4 regions of the Sinorhizobium sp. CCBAU 05631 genome follow, and region 2 is predicted to be linked to each of the others. Evidence: predicted binding sites of a transcription regulator. Region 2 holds the regulator's gene; each other region holds the start of a gene.
What was found. The regulator LexA, encoded in region 2, represses DNA repair genes until DNA is damaged. The targets are predictions, from matches to a motif close to TGTTCNNNNTGTGTTCNG.
Positions count from the first base shown of each region.

Region 1: SS05631_RS00280 (DNA recombination protein RmuC) is a predicted target of LexA. The motif match lies at 2,437-2,454, and genes of this name have one in related genera.
Region 3: recA (recombinase RecA) is a predicted target of LexA. The motif match lies at 2,240-2,257, and genes of this name have one in related genera.
Region 4: SS05631_RS19310 (YifB family Mg chelatase-like AAA ATPase) is a predicted target of LexA. The motif match lies at 1,440-1,457, and genes of this name have one in related genera.

Region 1 covers NZ_CP023063.1:56,351-60,776, forward strand. The annotation lists gene SS05631_RS00275 (ribokinase) at 247-1,146, opposite strand; gene SS05631_RS00280 (DNA recombination protein RmuC) at 1,198-2,403, opposite strand; gene def (peptide deformylase) at 2,520-3,044, shown strand; gene fmt (methionyl-tRNA formyltransferase) at 3,127-4,062, shown strand; gene truA (tRNA pseudouridine(38-40) synthase TruA) at 4,062-4,426, shown strand, end outside.
Region 2 covers NZ_CP023063.1:1,473,723-1,478,148, reverse strand. The annotation lists gene SS05631_RS07415 (hydroxyacid dehydrogenase) at 1-472, shown strand, start outside; gene SS05631_RS07410 (sugar phosphate isomerase/epimerase) at 469-1,239, shown strand; tRNA gene SS05631_RS07405 (tRNA-Ala) at 1,327-1,402, shown strand; gene SS05631_RS31345 (hypothetical protein) at 1,715-1,882, shown strand; gene lexA (transcriptional repressor LexA) at 2,117-2,827, shown strand; tRNA gene SS05631_RS07390 (tRNA-Cys) at 3,093-3,166, shown strand; gene SS05631_RS07385 (YrbL family protein) at 3,385-4,173, opposite strand; gene SS05631_RS07380 (hypothetical protein) at 4,374-4,426, opposite strand, start outside.
Region 3 covers NZ_CP023063.1:1,700,273-1,704,698, reverse strand. The annotation lists gene SS05631_RS08470 (PAS domain-containing sensor histidine kinase) at 1-64, shown strand, start outside; gene SS05631_RS08465 (pseudouridine-5'-phosphate glycosidase) at 112-1,050, opposite strand; gene SS05631_RS08460 (carbohydrate kinase family protein) at 1,137-2,084, opposite strand; gene recA (recombinase RecA) at 2,316-3,401, shown strand; gene alaS (alanine--tRNA ligase) at 3,627-4,426, shown strand, end outside.
Region 4 covers NZ_CP023063.1:3,983,437-3,987,862, forward strand. The annotation lists gene SS05631_RS19300 (endonuclease) at 1-237, shown strand, start outside; gene gshB (glutathione synthase) at 415-1,362, shown strand; gene SS05631_RS19310 (YifB family Mg chelatase-like AAA ATPase) at 1,538-3,070, shown strand; gene SS05631_RS19315 (hypothetical protein) at 3,221-3,661, shown strand; gene cysK (cysteine synthase A) at 3,946-4,426, opposite strand, start outside.

The DNA.
Region 1 (4,426 bases), 1.4 Mb from region 2:
GCCTGCGGCATGACATTCCAAATGTGGGTGAAGCTCCATCATGGAGCGCGTGATGCCGACCGGCATGCAGGAGCCGGACCGATGCGAGCGGGCTGCCTCGCAATCTGGATAGATCATCAAAGATTAATTTAAGGCCAACATCCGGGCCAATTCCTGGCCGTCCAAAGTGGATTCTGCGCGGCGAGCATCGTTGCCGCGCCAAATCCTATCCAGATCGCGAAACGGACCAAAAATAGACTGCGGCAGTCAAAGGCGCGCGGCGACCTCGGAGGCGAGCGGTATGGACGGCTGTGCTCCCGCTTTCAGGCAGGCGAGCGATCCGGCGGCGGCGGCACGGCGCAGCGCATCGGGGAAGGCGAGTCCCGCGTCGAGGCTTGCCGCGAGATAGCCGCAGAACGTATCTCCAGCTCCGACCGTATCGACGGGTTCGATCGCCAGCCCCTTGGCGCTGTGAATATCGCCCTGATGGACGGCGGCGACACCCTCGGCACCGAGGGTGACGATGACGATCTGTCCGGTTTCGTCGTGGAGGTCCTTCATTGCCGCTTCACGCTCAGCGCCGGCAATACCGCTTTTGCCCGCCAAAAGCTCGAACTCGGTCTCGTTTGCAATGACGATGTCGGCCATGCGGCCAAGGCGGGCCGCCTCCGGCGTTAACGGCGCGATGTTGATGATCGAGCGGATGCCACGGCGTCTGGCCTCCACCAGCGCCTTCTCCACCGAGGCCGCCGGAATTTCGAGCTGCAGCATCAGCGTGTCGCCGGCCGCCATTTTCTCGAGGGCCGTGACCGCGTCGCTCTCGCTCACCGTCGCATTGGCGCTGGCGACGACGACGATGACGTTCTCGCCGTCACCGCCGACGAGGATATGGGCGGTCCCGGTCGGCTCGCTCACGGTCTTGGTGAGGCCAAGGTCCGTGCCCGCCTCCTTGAGCAGGGTAAGCGCGCCTTCCGCAAAGCTGTCCGAGCCGACGGCGCCGGCCATCCGCACGGAAGCGCCGGCGCGCCGGGCTGCCAGCGCCTGGTTCGCCCCCTTGCCGCCGGCGGCGGTGGAAAAGCCCGTTCCGGCAACGGTTTCGCCCGGCTTCGGAAGGCGTGCGGTCGTGGCGATCAGGTCCATGTTGATGGACCCAAGAACAGTGATCATGTGGAGATGTCCCGTCGGGTTGCTGATTGTGCCGGAGAGTGCCCGAGGCCGTCAGTCTTCGTCAACCACCCGCAGCTTCAATTGCCCGATGCGGTTGTCGACTGCCCGCTCACTCTTGTCGGCCGGCTCCCTGGCGCCGTGGTTCGCCGGTGCGGCCTCCAGTTCCAGCGCCTCGATCTTGGCGCCGCGACGCGTCAGCTTGTCGGAGGAGATCAGAATGTCCTCGACATCCTTCTGGGTCATCGCGAAGTGGCCCTGCAGCTTCCGGACCCGTTCGTCGAGCCGCGAGAGATCCTCCATCAGGCGCACCACCTCGCCCTGGATCAGATGCGCCTGCTCGCGCATGCGGGCGTCCTTCAGGATCGACTGGATCACCTGGATGGAAAGGAGCAGCAGCGACGGCGAGACGATGACGATGCGCTGGCGGTGCGCCTTCTGGACGGTCGCTTCGAAATGCTCGTGGATTTCCGCAAAGATCGATTCGGACGGAACGAACAGGAAGGCGGTTTCCTGCGTCTCGCCGGCGAGCAGATATTTGCTGGCGATATCGCGGATATGGACCTCCATGTCGCGTCGGAAGGCTTGCGCCGCCTGCTGGCGCCGCTCGGCACTTTCCGCATCACGCATGGCATTCCAGGCTTCGAGCGGGAATTTTGCGTCGATGACGAGCGGCGGTTGGGCATTCGGCATGCGGATGATGCAGTCCGGCCTCGCCCCGTTCGAAAGCGTCGCCTGGAAGGTGAAGGCGCCCATCGGCAGGCCGTCGGCAACGATCGCCTCCATCCGCGACTGGCCGAAGGCGCCGCGCGTCTGCTTGTTGGCAAGAATGCTCTGCAGCCCGGCCATGTCCCTGGCGAGAGACTGGATATTATTCTGGGCGCTGTCGATGACCGCCAGCCGCTCCTGCAGCCGCCTTAAATTCTCGTGGGTCGCCTTCGTCTGTTCGCTGATCGACGCGCCGATCCGGTGCGTCATGCCGTCGATGCGCTGGCTGAGCGATTGGTTGAGTTCCGCCTGCCGTGTGCCGAAGACATCGGCCATCGCGGCGATGCGTCCCTGCATTTCGGTCTGTGCCGCGAGCAGCGCCGATAGCTGCTGGTCCCGGTCGTCGGCGCGAAGCGCCCGCGCCCTGCGGGCCGACGCAATTGCCAGCAAAACGAACAGGAGAGCGGCGAGGCTGAGCAGATGGCCAGCCGTTAGGGGAAAGGTGCCGATGAGGAACAGCGGCTGGTCGATGGCGAAGGCAGTGGGCTCCATGGCGGCAGCCTAAACAGATTCGCATCTGAAAACTAGATCAAAACAAGAACAAACGGCTCAACTCATCACACGGCAATTTTCTTGCGCAGCGACGGAAAGATCGGCTATGGGGGAGCATGACGATCAAGCCGCTCATCATCCTTCCCGATCCGCTTCTGCGCCAGGTTTCGACGCCCGTTGAGACGATCGACGCCGACATTCGCCGGCTTGCCGACGATATGCTCGAGACCATGTATGACGCTCCCGGCATCGGACTGGCGGCGATCCAGATCGGCGTGCCGAAGCGCCTTCTGGTTCTCGACGTTTCGAAGGAGGGCGAGGAGAAGAAACCGCTGGTCTTCCTCAATCCGAAGATCGTGAAATCCTCCGAGGAGCGCTCCGTCTACGAGGAAGGCTGCCTGTCGATCCCTGACTATTATGCCGAAGTCGAGCGACCGGCGGCGATCACCGTCGAATATCTCGACCGCGGCGGCAAGGAGCAGGTAGTTGAGGCCAACGGCTTGCTCGCCACCTGCCTGCAGCACGAGATCGACCATCTGAACGGCGTCCTGTTCATCGATTACATCTCCAAGCTCAAGCGCGACATGGTGATCCGCAAGTTCGCCAAGGCGGCCAAGACGCGCGGCGCCAAGGCCATCTGACCGTCGCGCCCCGCGCCTAGAGGCGTTTGACTCGGAGCCGCTGCCCTGCTTGGGGCATTTGAGAAAGACGGAGTTCACCGCCTTGCCGCTTCGCATCATCTTCATGGGCACACCGGAATTCTCCGTGCCGACGCTCTCTGCTCTCGTCGAGGCGCGTCACGAGATCGTCGCCGTCTACACGCAGCCGCCGCGTCCCGGCGGCCGGCGCGGCCTCGATCTGCAAAAGTCGCCGGTGCATCAGGCGGCCGAACTTCTCGGTGTTCCGGTGTTGACACCCGTCAACCTCAGGCAAACCGCGGATCGGCAGATCTTTCGCGATTTCGGTGCCGATGTGGCAGTCGTCGTCGCCTATGGCCTGCTGCTGCCGGAGGAGATCCTCTCGGGCACTCGCCACGGCTGCTATAACGGCCATGCCTCGCTCCTGCCGCGCTGGCGGGGTGCCGCACCGATTCAGAGGGCGATCATGGCCGGGGACCGTGAGACCGGCATGATGGTGATGAAAATGGATAAGGGCCTCGACACCGGGCCCGTGGCGCTCGTCAAGTCTGTTCCGATCGGCGAGACGATGACGGCCGGCGAGCTGCACGACAAGCTGATGCATGTCGGAGCGGCGCTCATGAAAGAGGCGATGGTGCGGCTCGAGATGGGCGAACTGACGCTGACACCGCAGCCCGAGGAAGGCGTCGCCTACGCCGCCAAGATTACGAAGGACGAGACGCGGATCGTTTTCATGCGGCCGGCGGCCGACGTTCACAATCATATCCGCGGCCTCGCGCCCTTTCCGGGCGCCTGGTTCGAACTTCAGGTCGCCGGGCGGATGGAGCGGATCAAGGTGCTGGGGTCGGAGCTTGCCGCAGGGGCCGGCACGCCGGGCACGATCCTGGACGACGGCTTGACGATCGCCTGCGGCGAAGGGGCGGTGCGGCCGACGCGCCTGCAGCGGGCAGGCGGCAAGGCGCTTGCTGCGCCTGACTTTCTGCGCGGCACGCCGATCGCCGCCGGCACGAGGATTTCCTGATGCCGCGCTACCGGCTGACCGTCGAATATGACGGCTCCGATTATGTCGGTTGGCAGCGGCAGGAGAACGGTCCCTCCGTACAAGGGGCGATCGAGAAGGCAGTGCTGTCCCTGACCGGCGAGACCGTCTCGATCCGCGGCGCGGGACGCACCGATTCCGGCGTCCACGCCAGGGGCCAGGTGGCGCATCTCGACCTGACCCGCGAATGGAAGACCCACACGCTGCGCAATGCGCTCAATGCCCACCTGACGCTCGCCGCCGAGCGGGTGTCGATCCTCGACGCGGCCGAAGTTCCGCCGGAATTCGACGCGCGCTTTTCGGCCGTCCGCAGGCATTATCTCTACCGCATCATCTCCCGCCGTTC
Region 2 (4,426 bases):
TCGGGTGCTGCTCTACGATCCCGTGGTCGGGGAAGAAAGCGCTTCGGCTATCGGTGTCGAAAAAGCCGATCTCGAGACGCTGATGGCGCATTCGGATATAGTCTCGCTGCATGCGCCTTCTCTGCCCGAGACCCAGCACATGATCGACGGGCGGCGGCTGTCCCTGATGAAGAACGGTGCGACACTGATCAATACGGCGCGGGGTGCGCTCGTGGACGAGGCCGCACTGATAGACCGGCTGAAGACGGGCGCAATCAATGCCGTCATCGACGTGACGGATCCCGAGGTGCCGGAAGGAACGTCGCCTTTCTATGATTTGCCGAACGTCTTCCTAACGCCGCACATTGCCGGCGCCATCGGACTTGAGAGGACGCGACTCGGCGAAATGGCCGTCGACGAAATCGAGCGCTTTCTGGAAGGCCGGCAGCTGCTGTTCGAAGTCCGCAAGCACGACCTGGAGCGCATGGCATGAGCGATTTCGAACCGGGGCTCTGCACCGTCACCTTCAGGAGCTTGCCTCCGGAAAAAATCGTCGGCTTAGCCCGGAGCGCCGGTCTTGCGGCGATCGAATGGGCAGGCGACGCTCATATTGCTCCGGGCGACACGTCCAACGCCCGGATCGTCGGGCTCCTCAGCGCAAGGGCCGAACTGACGACATCCTACGGATCCTATGTCGCGCCACCGACTGACGACCTCATCGAATTCAGGCGTGCGCTCGAGAGCGCGATTGCACTCGGTGCCTCGAATATCCGCATCTGGCCAGGCACCCGCCGGCGCGATTCAAAGGACTACAGCGCAGGCGAAAGACGTGATGCCGCAAAGGCGATCCGCGACATGGGCGCCGAAGCCGCGCGCCACCGCGTGACCGTCTCGCTGGAATATCACCCGCAATCGCTGACGGACACGACCGACTCGGCAAGCCGCCTGATCGACGCGATCGCCCACGACAATGTTTATCTCTATTGGCAGCCGCGGCCCGGGCTGGAGCTCGGCGAGGCGCTCGCAGAGGTCGCCCGCATCGGTCAGCATGTATCTCATGTCCACGTCTTCGCCTGGGATCGAAATCGCAACCGTTTTCCCCTGGCATCGGCATCCGACTATTGGCGAAGCGTCCTCACGGCCCTCCCCGCATCGCGCTGGACCGGGCGACGCTTTGCAATGCTGGAATTCGTCGCCAATGACGATCCCGCCGCCTTCATCGAGGACGCCGCGACGCTCAAGCAAATTCTCCTCGAGTGACATCCACGACGGCCCCGATCCTCCCCACGCGAGACGCCGGGAGGGACTGGCGCGGGCGCTCAAATCCGCCTATATAGATGAACGGCTGGGGTCGTAGCTCAGTTGGGAGAGCGCCGCAATCGCACTGCGGAGGTCGAGGGTTCGACTCCCTTCGACTCCACCAAACGACCTTTGTCCGACCCGGAGACATAGGTAACAGAACATCGCTAAGACATCAGCGACATCTCTGTAGCGGGCCGATCCGACGTGGCTCGTCACCCTCGGACGACCACCACTTCAGACTGTATTCGCAGCAGACCCATTGCGAACGCGAATTCCGTTAAGAAGCGAGCGACCCGAAGTCAGAGGGAGCGGTGTTTTCCACCCGATGTGCCGTCTTCCCGCCTTGCCCCTCGCTTGCCAAAGAGCCTGATTTGAGAGAGACTTAGCACCTGGCATCATTGCATATCGGCAACTCCCGCAAGTGGGGACTACCATGCCTCTCAAATCTCTGATCGCCGCCGCCTTAATCGCTCTTCTCACACTTTCAGGATGCGCCACGACAGGCGCTACGGGCAACACGACCTACACCCAGTGGTACGGCCCCTACCCTGAACCCGACTTCGACGTTCTTAGCCCCGGCGGGCTGCGCCTCGCCTACTAGGACGGCTTGTCAAGACGATGCACAGCGTCGTCAAAGGTGAGCAAACGCTCGCCTTTGTGTGACGCTTGCCGCACGCAAGTCTTCACCACCATCGATACCCACAAACCGTCCGTGCCGCCCTGATAGCGGACGCGCCTCGACGCATGAGTTCACGGAATATTAAGTGCTTGCGGAACACATATGGAACGGATAGTTTCTGTTCTTGATTTGTTTCGCGAATCTGGAGTGACGCGCATGCTGACCCGCAAGCAACAGGAATTGCTTCTGTTCATTCATGAACGGATGAAGGAATCCGGGGTCCCGCCCTCCTTCGACGAGATGAAAGATGCGCTCGATCTTGCGTCGAAATCGGGCATCCACCGGCTGATCACTGCGCTGGAAGAACGCGGTTTCATTCGCCGGCTACCCAATCGGGCCCGAGCGCTCGAGGTCATCAAGCTGCCGGAAGCCTATTCGAGCCCAGCCCAGCCGCGGCGCGGCTTCTCGCCGAGCGTCATCGAGGGCAGCCTCGGCAAGCCCCCGGCACCGAAGCCGGCGCCAACGCCGCCGGTCGAGAGCGCGTCCATGACAGTGCCGGTCATGGGCCGGATCGCCGCCGGCGTGCCGATTTCGGCCATTCAGAACAATACGCACGAGATTTCCGTGCCGGTCGAGATGATCGGCAGCGGCGAGCACTACGCCCTCGAAATCAAGGGCGATTCGATGATCGAGGCGGGCATTCTCGATGGCGACACGGTGATCATCCGCAACGCCAGCACCGCCAGCCCGGGCGACATCGTCGTCGCCCTGATCGACGACGAGGAGGCAACCTTGAAGCGATTCCGCCGCAAGGGCGCATCGATCGCACTGGAAGCGGCGAATCCGGCTTACGAAACGCGCATCTTCGGACCCGACCGCGTGAAAATTCAGGGCAAACTCGTCGGTCTGATCCGGCGCTATCACTAGGCCGATTTGGGTTCCTGTGCCGATCCTGTGTGCGGTCGTTTCGCGCGGTCGCGACGACAGAACTGTTCTCTTTGCCTTCCGTGATCTCGCTTACTGCGGCCGGCGTTTATTGGTCTCGGCGTCCGCCATGCCACCGGCAAGAAGCGCTCTCGTATTCCGGCCTGTTCAAAGCTGTTTGTGGGCGTCTTTTTTGAACGTCTCCCTCTTGCGCTCCACATGGATTCGTTTTAAACGCCCGCCATCGCTCGATTTTACGAGCACGAGAGGCCTCGTGGCGGAGTGGTGACGCAGAGGACTGCAAATCCTTGTACCCCGGTTCAATTCCGGGCGAGGCCTCCATTACACATCTAATTGCCGATTCTACGTCACGAGATCAGGTGCTCGATCCGGTGCCACGCCCTTGGCTGGTAGCAATCTGCTCCAGGGTTTTCCCACAGCTCAGGTCGATGTTTATAGCCCGTCGATCGGCGACCCAAAGTTGAATCGAGGCATTTTTCGCCTGCCGAGCCATATAAGCTTGGCGCGAACCTGCCCCGGAGCTTTAGCTGTTGAGGCGATTAGACCGGTACGCTCGACAAGACCGCCGCCAAGAGCGCCGGATGCGGCGAGGCAGTTGACAAGCGCAGATAGCGGCCGGTCGGCTTTGAATGCCGCATCAGTGCGGCGTGGACAGATTGTTCTCCGTCTATCGCGGCTGGATGCTCCAATATTCTCGCCAGCTTCGTCAGCAGCTTCGAACGCATCCGTCTGAGCTTGATGTCGTTCGCACGGCGACAGAGAGCGAAAATGCGTAAGAAACTCTTCTCTCCCGTCCCATCGACGCAGATGAGTTCATCGTAACCGCGGCGATCGGTAACGACGAAATTGCCGGGATTTACATCCATCATGACGATGTGCAGGCGGCGAAACCGTTCGAAGATTTCGTCGATCATCGTGAGATGCCTGGCGGTGAGCTGCCCCGAAAACGCCAACTGAGCGAGGGTGGGCGCGAGCTTCCCATCGCGTCTGGTTATTTTTTCCACCACGAGCCCCAGGCCGTACTCGGTCTGGGCGAAGCCGAATATCTTCGGTATCGGCAGTTCGATGGCGTCCGCGAGGGAGAACTTTCTCGCCTGCTCAAGGAATTCGTCGACTTCACGCCGAAACGTTCGATAGGCCCCGAAACGTTTGAATTGGTTGAGGAATGCAAACGCCCTCTTTGACTGGCGTGTGCCGCTTGCTTCTCTGGATCCCAGCTTCAGAACCTTGATGAGAACACTCGGATGGAGACGATTCTCGAAAATGCTGCGCTGATGTCCGGCAGCGCATTCACGCCAGTCGGAAAGTTCGATCCTGTCGTCGAACATTTTCTGAACCCCGGATTGTGACAGTTTTGTAACAAAACTGTGTCTGGGGGAAAAGTTCAAGAGCGGCGTGCTTGGCGGCGCTATCTCTACCGTACATAGTATGCGGTAGTTGCAGTCTTGCCACTGTGACAGGGAGCGACGGGTGAAAGCAACCTTCCGGCCGTCCTCCCAGTGGGAGGAACTGCAGGCCTGTGCCCGGCCTACTTCCCGGAGTTCTCAGTGCCGCGCCGACGCGCCCACCAGACGGCGAGCT
Region 3 (4,426 bases), 230 kb from region 2:
CCTGCCGAAGCCGTTCTCGCTGAAGCAACTGGCAGTGGCGGTCCGGGAAATGCTGGATTCCTGAGAGGATGGCCGACGCCTATGGGCGGCGGGCGCAAAGTCCTTCTACTTCTACTTCGCCCCGCCTGCCGCCAATGCGACGGCGATCTCGGCGGCGAGGCGCGCGTTGTTCTCGACGAGCGCAATATTGGTCTCGAGGCTCCGGCCCTCGGTCATATGAAAGAGATTGTCGAGCAGATAGGGTGTCACCGCCTTGCCGATAATCTCGTCGCTCGCCGCATTGTCCAGAGCACGCGCGATGTAGATTTCCATCTCCTCCCGCGGAATCTGGCTTTCCTCCGGGACAGGATTGGCGACCAGCATGCCGCCATCGACGCCGAGCAGTTCGCGCATCCGCTGGAAATTCGCGATAGCCGCTGGGCTGTTCAGCATCAGCGGGCTCCGGATGCCGGAATCGCGCGACCAGAAGGCGGGGAAGGTTTCGCTGTCATAGGTGACGACCGGGACGCCCCTGGTTTCCAGCACTTCCAGCGTCTTCGGAATGTCGAGGATGGCCTTCGCGCCGGCGCAAACGACGATGACGCCGGTTCGGGCGAGTTCGTCCAGATCGGCGGAAATGTCGAAACTCTGTTCCGCGCCGCGATGGACGCCGCCGATGCCGCCGGTCGCAAAGACGCTGATGCCGGCCCGCGCCGCCGCGATCATCGTTGCGGCGACTGTCGTGGCGCCGGTACGGCGCTCGGCGAGGGCGAAGGCGAGGTCGGCGCGCGACAGCTTCATTGCGCCCTCGGTTTTCGCAAGAGCCTCAAGCTTCGCGTCATCGAGGCCGATATGAAGGACGCCGTGGATCACCGCGATCGTGGCAGGGATGGCTCCTTGGTCGCGGATGATCGCTTCGACGCTGCGCGCCATTTCGAGATTGCCCGGATAGGGCATGCCATGCGTGATGATCGTCGATTCCAGCGCCACGATGGGCGCGCCGCGCGCCTTGGCGGCGGCGACTTCATCGGAATACTCGATGGGCAGGAAAGGCGAGGAGGATTTTGTCATGGTCTTTCGCTTCTGATGAGGGGAGCGTCAGGCGGGCGGGAGTCGTCATGCATTTCCGCCTTCCGCCCGGAATTCGGCTGCGGACTTCATGACAGCATTTGGGGCTCCGGCACAAGGGCCAGCACCCGCGCGAGATTGTCCGCCGACATCTCCTCGGCGGCGGCTAGCAGCGAGTGGAGCGTCAGGACGGCGGCGGCGATGCCGCGCCGGAGGCAGCCGGCGAGATCGAAGCCGGCGAGCCGGGCAGCGAGAAAGCCCGATGCCAGCGCGTCGCCGGCGCCTGTCACGTCTGCAAGTGCGGGCAGGGCAGGCGGGATGGCCAGGCAGGCGCCTTCCCGGTCGAAGGCAACCGCTGCTTTGCCGCCGCGGGTGACGACGCCGCCGGCAAGGCCTGCAGACCGCAGCAGTGACGGCCACTCCTCTACGTCGGCGGCCTCGGCGCCGGTCAGCGCCCGCGCCTCCGCCTCGTTCATGAAGAGGAAGTCGAGGCCGGTCAGGCTTTGGCGGTACCGGACCACCTTGGCCGGGGAAACGGCGATGCCGGCAAGAATGCGGTGCGGTCCCGCCGTCGCATCGACCAGCGCCGTCAGCGTCTCTTGAGGCAGGTTGGCGTCCATGAGCACGAGATCGCTCGACGCGAGGATTTCGCGCGTCGCACGCTGCTGCAGCCGGCGTGGCGAGAACGAGCCGTAGAGATCCATGTCGGCAAGGGCGATCACCAGATTGCCGTCCTTTTCGAGGATTGCCGTATAGCTCGGCGTCTTGCGATCAAGAAAGATGAATGGGCAATCGATGACGCCGGCAGCGGCGGCCGCGGCGGCCACCAGATCACCGGCCGGATCGCCGCCGCGCGGGCTGATCATCCGCACCCGGTGGCCGAGACGCGCGAGATTCCTGGCGGCGTTGAAGCCGCCGCCTCCCGCCTCCTCGAACCAGGTTCCGGGATTACTCGCTCCAGGCACCGTCGTGCCGCTGATACGGCCGCGCCGGTCGACATGGGCGCCGCCCAGAACGGTGATTTCCCGCTTCGTCATTCGAACACCTCTATCGGCGAATCGGCGCTATGGCGAGAAGCCCGTGCGAACTGCCGCGCAGCCTGTGGAAATGCGCTACAATAGCCCGTGAACAGGAATCGAACACTCACAAGATACCTATTTTGATTCAGGGACTTGAAGTGCCATTGCCAAAATAGAACAAAGCATGTACAAAATCTCCTGCGGCGGCTTCATTGCCTCGATAGCTCCAATAACCTAAAGGTGGACCCAATGGCACAAAACTCTTTGCGGCTCGTAGAGGACAAATCGGTGGACAAAAGCAAGGCACTTGAAGCGGCTCTTTCCCAGATCGAACGTTCGTTCGGCAAGGGATCGATCATGAAGCTCGGATCGAAGGACAGCGTCGTCGAGATCGAAACCGTCTCGACCGGGTCGCTCGGCCTCGATATCGCGCTCGGCATCGGCGGCCTGCCGAAAGGCCGCATCATCGAGATTTACGGACCGGAAAGCTCGGGCAAGACGACCTTGGCGCTGCAGACCGTTGCCGAGGCACAGAAGAAGGGCGGCATCTGCGCCTTCGTCGACGCCGAACACGCGCTCGATCCGGTCTATGCGCGCAAGCTCGGCGTCGACCTCGAGAACCTCTTGATCTCGCAGCCCGACACGGGCGAGCAGGCGCTCGAAATCACCGACACGCTGGTTCGCTCCGGCGCGATCGACGTGCTTGTGGTCGACTCGGTGGCCGCGCTTGTGCCGCGTGCCGAAATCGAAGGCGAGATGGGCGACAGTCTGCCGGGCATGCAGGCCCGCCTGATGAGCCAGGCGCTGCGCAAGCTGACCGCGTCGATCTCCAAGTCCAACTGCATGGTGATCTTCATCAACCAGATCCGCATGAAGATCGGCGTGATGTTCGGCTCGCCGGAAACGACGACGGGCGGCAACGCACTGAAGTTCTACGCGTCGGTCCGCCTCGACATCCGCCGCATCGGCTCGGTCAAGGAGCGCGAGGAAGTCGTCGGCAACCAGACCCGCGTCAAGGTCGTCAAGAACAAGATGGCGCCGCCCTTCAAGCAGGTGGAGTTCGACATCATGTATGGCGAAGGCGTTTCCAAGACCGGCGAACTGATCGACCTCGGCGTCAAGGCCGGCATTGTCGAGAAGTCCGGCGCCTGGTTCTCCTACAACAGCCAGCGCCTGGGGCAGGGGCGTGAAAATGCCAAGCTGTTCCTGCGCGACAATCCCGATCTCGCTCGAGAAATCGAGATGGCCTTGCGGCAGAACGCCGGGCTGATTGCCGACCGGTTCCTGGAAAATGGCGGGCCGGAGAGCGAAGGCGACGAAGCGGCCGACATGTAAGAGCCAAACTTCAGTTTGCATGCCATCAACCGGCCGTCGATCAGATCGGCCGGTTTTTGCTGCCGTCTGGACAGCATGATATGCGGAAGATAAAAGCCTGTGGTTCCGGTGACGGCGTCATCGGCGAGGCGGCTATGCGTGGTAGACGCGGGGTTGAAGGAAAACGGCGCAATGCGCGGAAAACGCGCTGGGTTGCAGCCGGCATGTGCACAGATAGGACGCAAGATGAGCGGCGTGAATGAAATCCGGTCGATGTTTCTCGACTATTTCCGCAAGAACGGTCACGAAATCGTGCCGTCGAGCCCTCTGGTGCCGCGCAACGACCCGACCCTGATGTTCACCAATGCCGGCATGGTGCAGTTCAAGAACGTCTTCACCGGTCTCGAGCAGCGGCCCTATTCGACCGCGGCGACGGCGCAGAAATGCGTGCGCGCCGGCGGCAAGCACAACGACCTCGACAATGTCGGCTACACGGCCCGGCACCACACTTTCTTCGAGATGCTCGGCAACTTCTCCTTCGGCGATTATTTCAAGGAACGGGCGATCGAGCTCGCTTGGAGCCTGATCACCAAGGAATACGGGCTCGACGCCAAGCGCCTGCTCGTCACTGTCTACCATACCGACGACGAGGCATTTGACCTCTGGAAGAAGATCGCCGGCCTCAGCGACGAGCGCATCATTCGCATTCCGACCAGCGACAATTTCTGGGCGATGGGCGATACCGGTCCCTGCGGTCCCTGCTCGGAAATCTTTTATGACCACGGCGAGCAGATCTGGGGCGGCCCGCCCGGCTCGGCCGAGGAAGACGGCGACCGCTTCATCGAGATCTGGAACCTCGTCTTCATGCAATACGAGCAGGTCACCAAGGAAGAGCGGGTCAACCTGCCGCGGCCGTCGATCGACACTGGCATGGGTCTCGAGCGCGTCGCCGCCGTGCTGCAGGGCCAGCACGACAATTACGACATCGATCTGTTCCGCGCCCTGATCGCAGCCTCCGAGGAGGCGACCGGCGTCAAGGCGGAGGG
Region 4 (4,426 bases), 1.5 Mb from region 2:
GGCCTCTTTGCGGCGAGCGCTGCACGCGGCTTCACCCGCCACGGCGGACCGCTCGATCAGATGACCACCCGTCCGAGCCTGATCACCCGTTGGCCGAAACGGGCGATGAAGCTCGACTGGTTCTTAGCGCGGGGGCTGAAGATCGGCGAGAGCCGCATCGTTCCCTCGCTCGACACCTCAGGGCGGCCGCTCTCCGATCACGACCTCATCACCTGCCTCGTCGAGGGTTTCCAATAGGCGCCGGTCTCCTTGCCTAAGCGCCTTGCGCATTCTACATGTGGCGGGCCTCCTGTGGCGGTGTCCGCCGTTGCGGGTGCATGATCGTCGCGGTAGCGCTTTGAATTGCTGTATGATTTCGCCGAAGCGATTTCCGCCTTGGGCGAATGCGGCAGGGGAACCAACGGGAACGGGAAAATGGCAGGAATCGTCAATGTCGGGGTCCAAATGGACCATGTCTCGGGCATCACCATTGCGGGCGATTCCACCTTTGCCATGAGCCTCGAGGCACAGGCGCGCGGGTACCGGCTGTTCCACTACACGCCCGACAAGCTGTCGCTGCGTGACGGCAAGGTCTATGCGACCGCGCAGCAGATGACGCTGCGCGACGTCAAGGGCGACCATTTCACGCTGGACGAGCCCGAGCGGATCGATCTTTCGACCATGGACGTCATCCTGCTTCGCCAGGATCCGCCCTTCGACATGGCCTATATCACCTCGACGCATCTTCTGGAGCGGCTTCACCCGAAGACGCTCGTCGTCAACGACCCGGCCTGGGTGCGCAATTCGCCGGAGAAAATCTTCGTCACCGAATTTCCCGACCTGATGCCGCGGACGCTGATCACGCGGGATGCGAGCGAGATCGCCCGCTTCCGCGAGGAGATGGGCGACATCATCCTGAAGCCGCTCTACGGCAATGGCGGCGCCGGAGTCTTCCATTCGGCGCGCGACGATCGCAATCTCTCGTCGCTGCTTGAAATGTTCGGCCAGATGTTTCGCGAGCCCTTCATTGCTCAGGAATATCTGCCGGCGGTCCGAAAGGGCGACAAACGCATCCTGCTCGTCGATGGCGAGCCGGTTGGCGCCATCAACCGCGTCCCGGCCGAACACGACGCCCGCTCCAACATGCATGTCGGCGGCCGCGCCGAGGCGACCGAGCTCACCGCTCGCGAGAAGGAAATCTGCGCCCGCATCGGACCGGCGCTGAAAGAACGCGGCTTCCTCTTCGTCGGCATTGATGTCATCGGGGATTACATGACCGAAATCAACGTCACTTCGCCGACTGGCATCCGCGAGGTCAAGAAGTTCGGCGGCGCCGATGTCGCCGGCATGCTCTGGGATGCAATCGAAAAGAAACGCGGCTGACCTCCGCAATCGTTTAGGAACGTTCGACCTGCCCGATCGGCATGCCGCCGGCACGCCGATTTCACCTCACGCGCGTTTGTTCTATTATTGTTCTTGTTTTTAAGCGCGTACCGTGCAAGATTTGGCTTGCTACCGGCGGCGGTTGTGCGGTGCAGGCTGGAGCAATGGGGGCATCATGGTCGCGCGCGTCAGCACGGTTGCGTTTCAGGGTATCGAGGGCGTTCCGGTCGACGTCCAGGTAATGGTGGCTCCTGGCAAGGTCGGCATGCAGATCGTCGGGCTGCCGGACAAGGCCGTTGCCGAAAGCCGCGAACGCGTCCAGGCGGCGCTGCACGCCTCGGGCCTGGCGCTGCCGGCCAAGCGGGTCACCGTCAATCTGGCGCCGGCCGACCTGCCCAAGGAAGGCAGCCATTTCGACCTCGCCATCGCGCTCGGCCTGATGGCGGCGCTCGGCGCCATCCCAGCGGATGCACTTTCCGGCTATGTGGTCATTGGCGAGCTCAATCTCGACGGCACGATCGCTCCAGTTGCCGGCGCGCTGCCGGCGGCGATCGGGGCCAATGGACTCGGCAAGGGGCTGATCTGCCCCGCCCAAAGCGGCGCTGAAGCGGCCTGGGCCGGCGCCGAGATCGATATCCTGGCGCCGCGCAGCCTGATTGCCATCGCCAATCATTTCCGCGGCACGCAGGTGCTCTCCCGCCCCGAACCGGCAGTCCGGGCGGCCGCCGCCGATCTTCCCGATCTCGCCGACATCAAGGGCCAGGAAAGCGCCAAACGGGCGCTGGAGGTCGCGGCCGCCGGCAATCACAATCTCCTGATGGTAGGCCCTCCCGGTTCCGGCAAGTCGATGCTGGCGTCGCGTCTGCCGTCCATCCTGCCGCCGCTCTCCCCAGCCGAACTGCTCGAAGTGTCGATGATCCATTCGATCGCCGGGCAATTGGCGGGCGGCAAGCTCTCCGACCGCCGGCCGTTCCGTGCGCCGCACCATTCCGCCACCATGGCGGCGCTGATCGGCGGCGGTTTGCGGGCAAAACCCGGGGAGGCGTCGCTCGCCCATCATGGCGTCCTGTTTCTCGACGAGTTTCCGGAGTTTCCCCCGCAGGTGCTCGATGCGCTGCGCCAGCCGCTCGAAACCGCCGAATGCGTCATTGCGCGCGCCAATCACCGTGTGAGCTACCCGGCGGCGATCCAGCTCGTCGCCGCGATGAACCCCTGCCGCTGCGGCATGGCCGGCGAGCCGGGCCGCAGCTGCGCCCGCGGCCCGCGCTGCATGGCCGATTACCAGGCGCGGATTTCCGGTCCGCTGATGGACCGCATCGATATCCGCATCGACGTGCCCGCCGTCAGTGCCGCCGACCTCATCCGCCCCGGCACGGCGGAGGCAAGCGCCGTCGTCGCGCGCCGCGTCGCCCGCGCCCGCGAGTTGCAGCGGGGTCGCTTCGCCGCCCTCGGCCATCCGGAATTGACGAGCAATGCCCGGGCATCGACGGCGATGATCGAGAGAATCGCCGAACCCGACTCGGCGGGGCTGCAGCTCCTCAGGGACGCCGCGGAAAAGATGAAGTTCTCGGCGCGCGGCTATCACCGTGTGCTGAAGGTGGCCCGCACGCTCGCCGATCTCGACGAAGCACCGACCGTCGGACGGATCCATCTCGCCGAAGCGATCTCCTATCGCGTCGCCGGCGAGCGCCTGCCGGTAGCGGCGTAGCGCTCGCCTGGCCCAGTTGCACAAATCCAAGTCCATCTCTCAAGGCCCGCTATCGTGTTCCCCTTCAACGGCACCTTCCAACCAAACGGTTTCGTTATGCCGCTCGCCCTTGTGGCAGGCATTCTCCTTGGACCGGCCGTGGGGTCGGCAGTGTCCGAGAACCCAAGCAAGCTCTCCTATGGGGCGAGAATCGGCATGACGATGACGATCGTTTCGAAGGAGGGAATTGGAACGGCAAACGCTGTGATCCGCCTGAAGCACACGCCGCAGGACGCGAAAGTCTTCTGCGTCGAATATCTCCGCGATGACTCGTTGCGCTGCATTGGAGACGTGATCGCGACGACGAAGCTCGCTGACCGCGTCACCGGCAATTGCGTCGAGCGCACCTGGACGGACATGCATGGCTCCAGCTATTCCTTTCACGGCTCCGCCAGGCAGTCTCCTGAAATGATCAAGAAAGGGCTGCTGTCGGAGACGGACTATCTCATCCGCCGCGACGGTGACGAGGCTTTTCTCCCAAACCTTTCGCTTGCCTCCTACGCCGAGAGGCTCGAAATTTTTCAAAGCCTTTGCCCCGGAATTGCGAAATAGCGCCCCGAAACGCCGAAGCGTGCTGCACTACAGCGTCCGCGCCCTTTCAGGCGATCGCGATCAGCGACGGCGGGATGAACCTTTCATCGCCGAGTTCGCCTCGAAGATGAGATCGATGAGGGAGGTGCGGAGAATGCGAAAGCGGCTTCGACCAAGGCCGACCTCATGAACAAGCCCGGCGATTGGCACGAGATCGTCGTGTCGCTGAACAGCGAAGGGATCGAGCGCGGTATGGGCGGAAAACCGAGCACCTCCTCTCATCCCGCTCCGCAGTGCCCGCGCCTCTACCCGCCCAGCCCCTCGAAAAGCACCGTCGAAAGATAACGCTCCGCAAAGGACGGAATGATCACCACGATCATCTTGCCGGCATTCTCCTCGCGCCGGCCGACTTCGATCGCCGCCTGGAGCGCGGCGCCGGAGGAGATACCGACCGGCACGCCTTCGAGCGTGGCGACGAGCCGTGCCACTTCGACCGCTTCGCCCGCATTCACGGTGACGACCTCGTCATAGATCGAGGTGTCGAGGATCGGCGGCGCGAAGCCAGCGCCGATGCCCTGGATCTTGTGCGGTCCCGGCGTGCCGCCCGAGAGAACCGGCGACTCCTCGGGCTCGACGGCAATCACCTTGACCGACGGCTTGCGCGCCTTCAGCACTTGACCGGCGCCGGTGATCGTGCCGCCGGTGCCGATGCCGGAAACAAGGATATCGACGCTGCCTTCGGTGTCGTTCCAGATTTCCTCGGCGGTCGTCCTGCGATGGATTTCC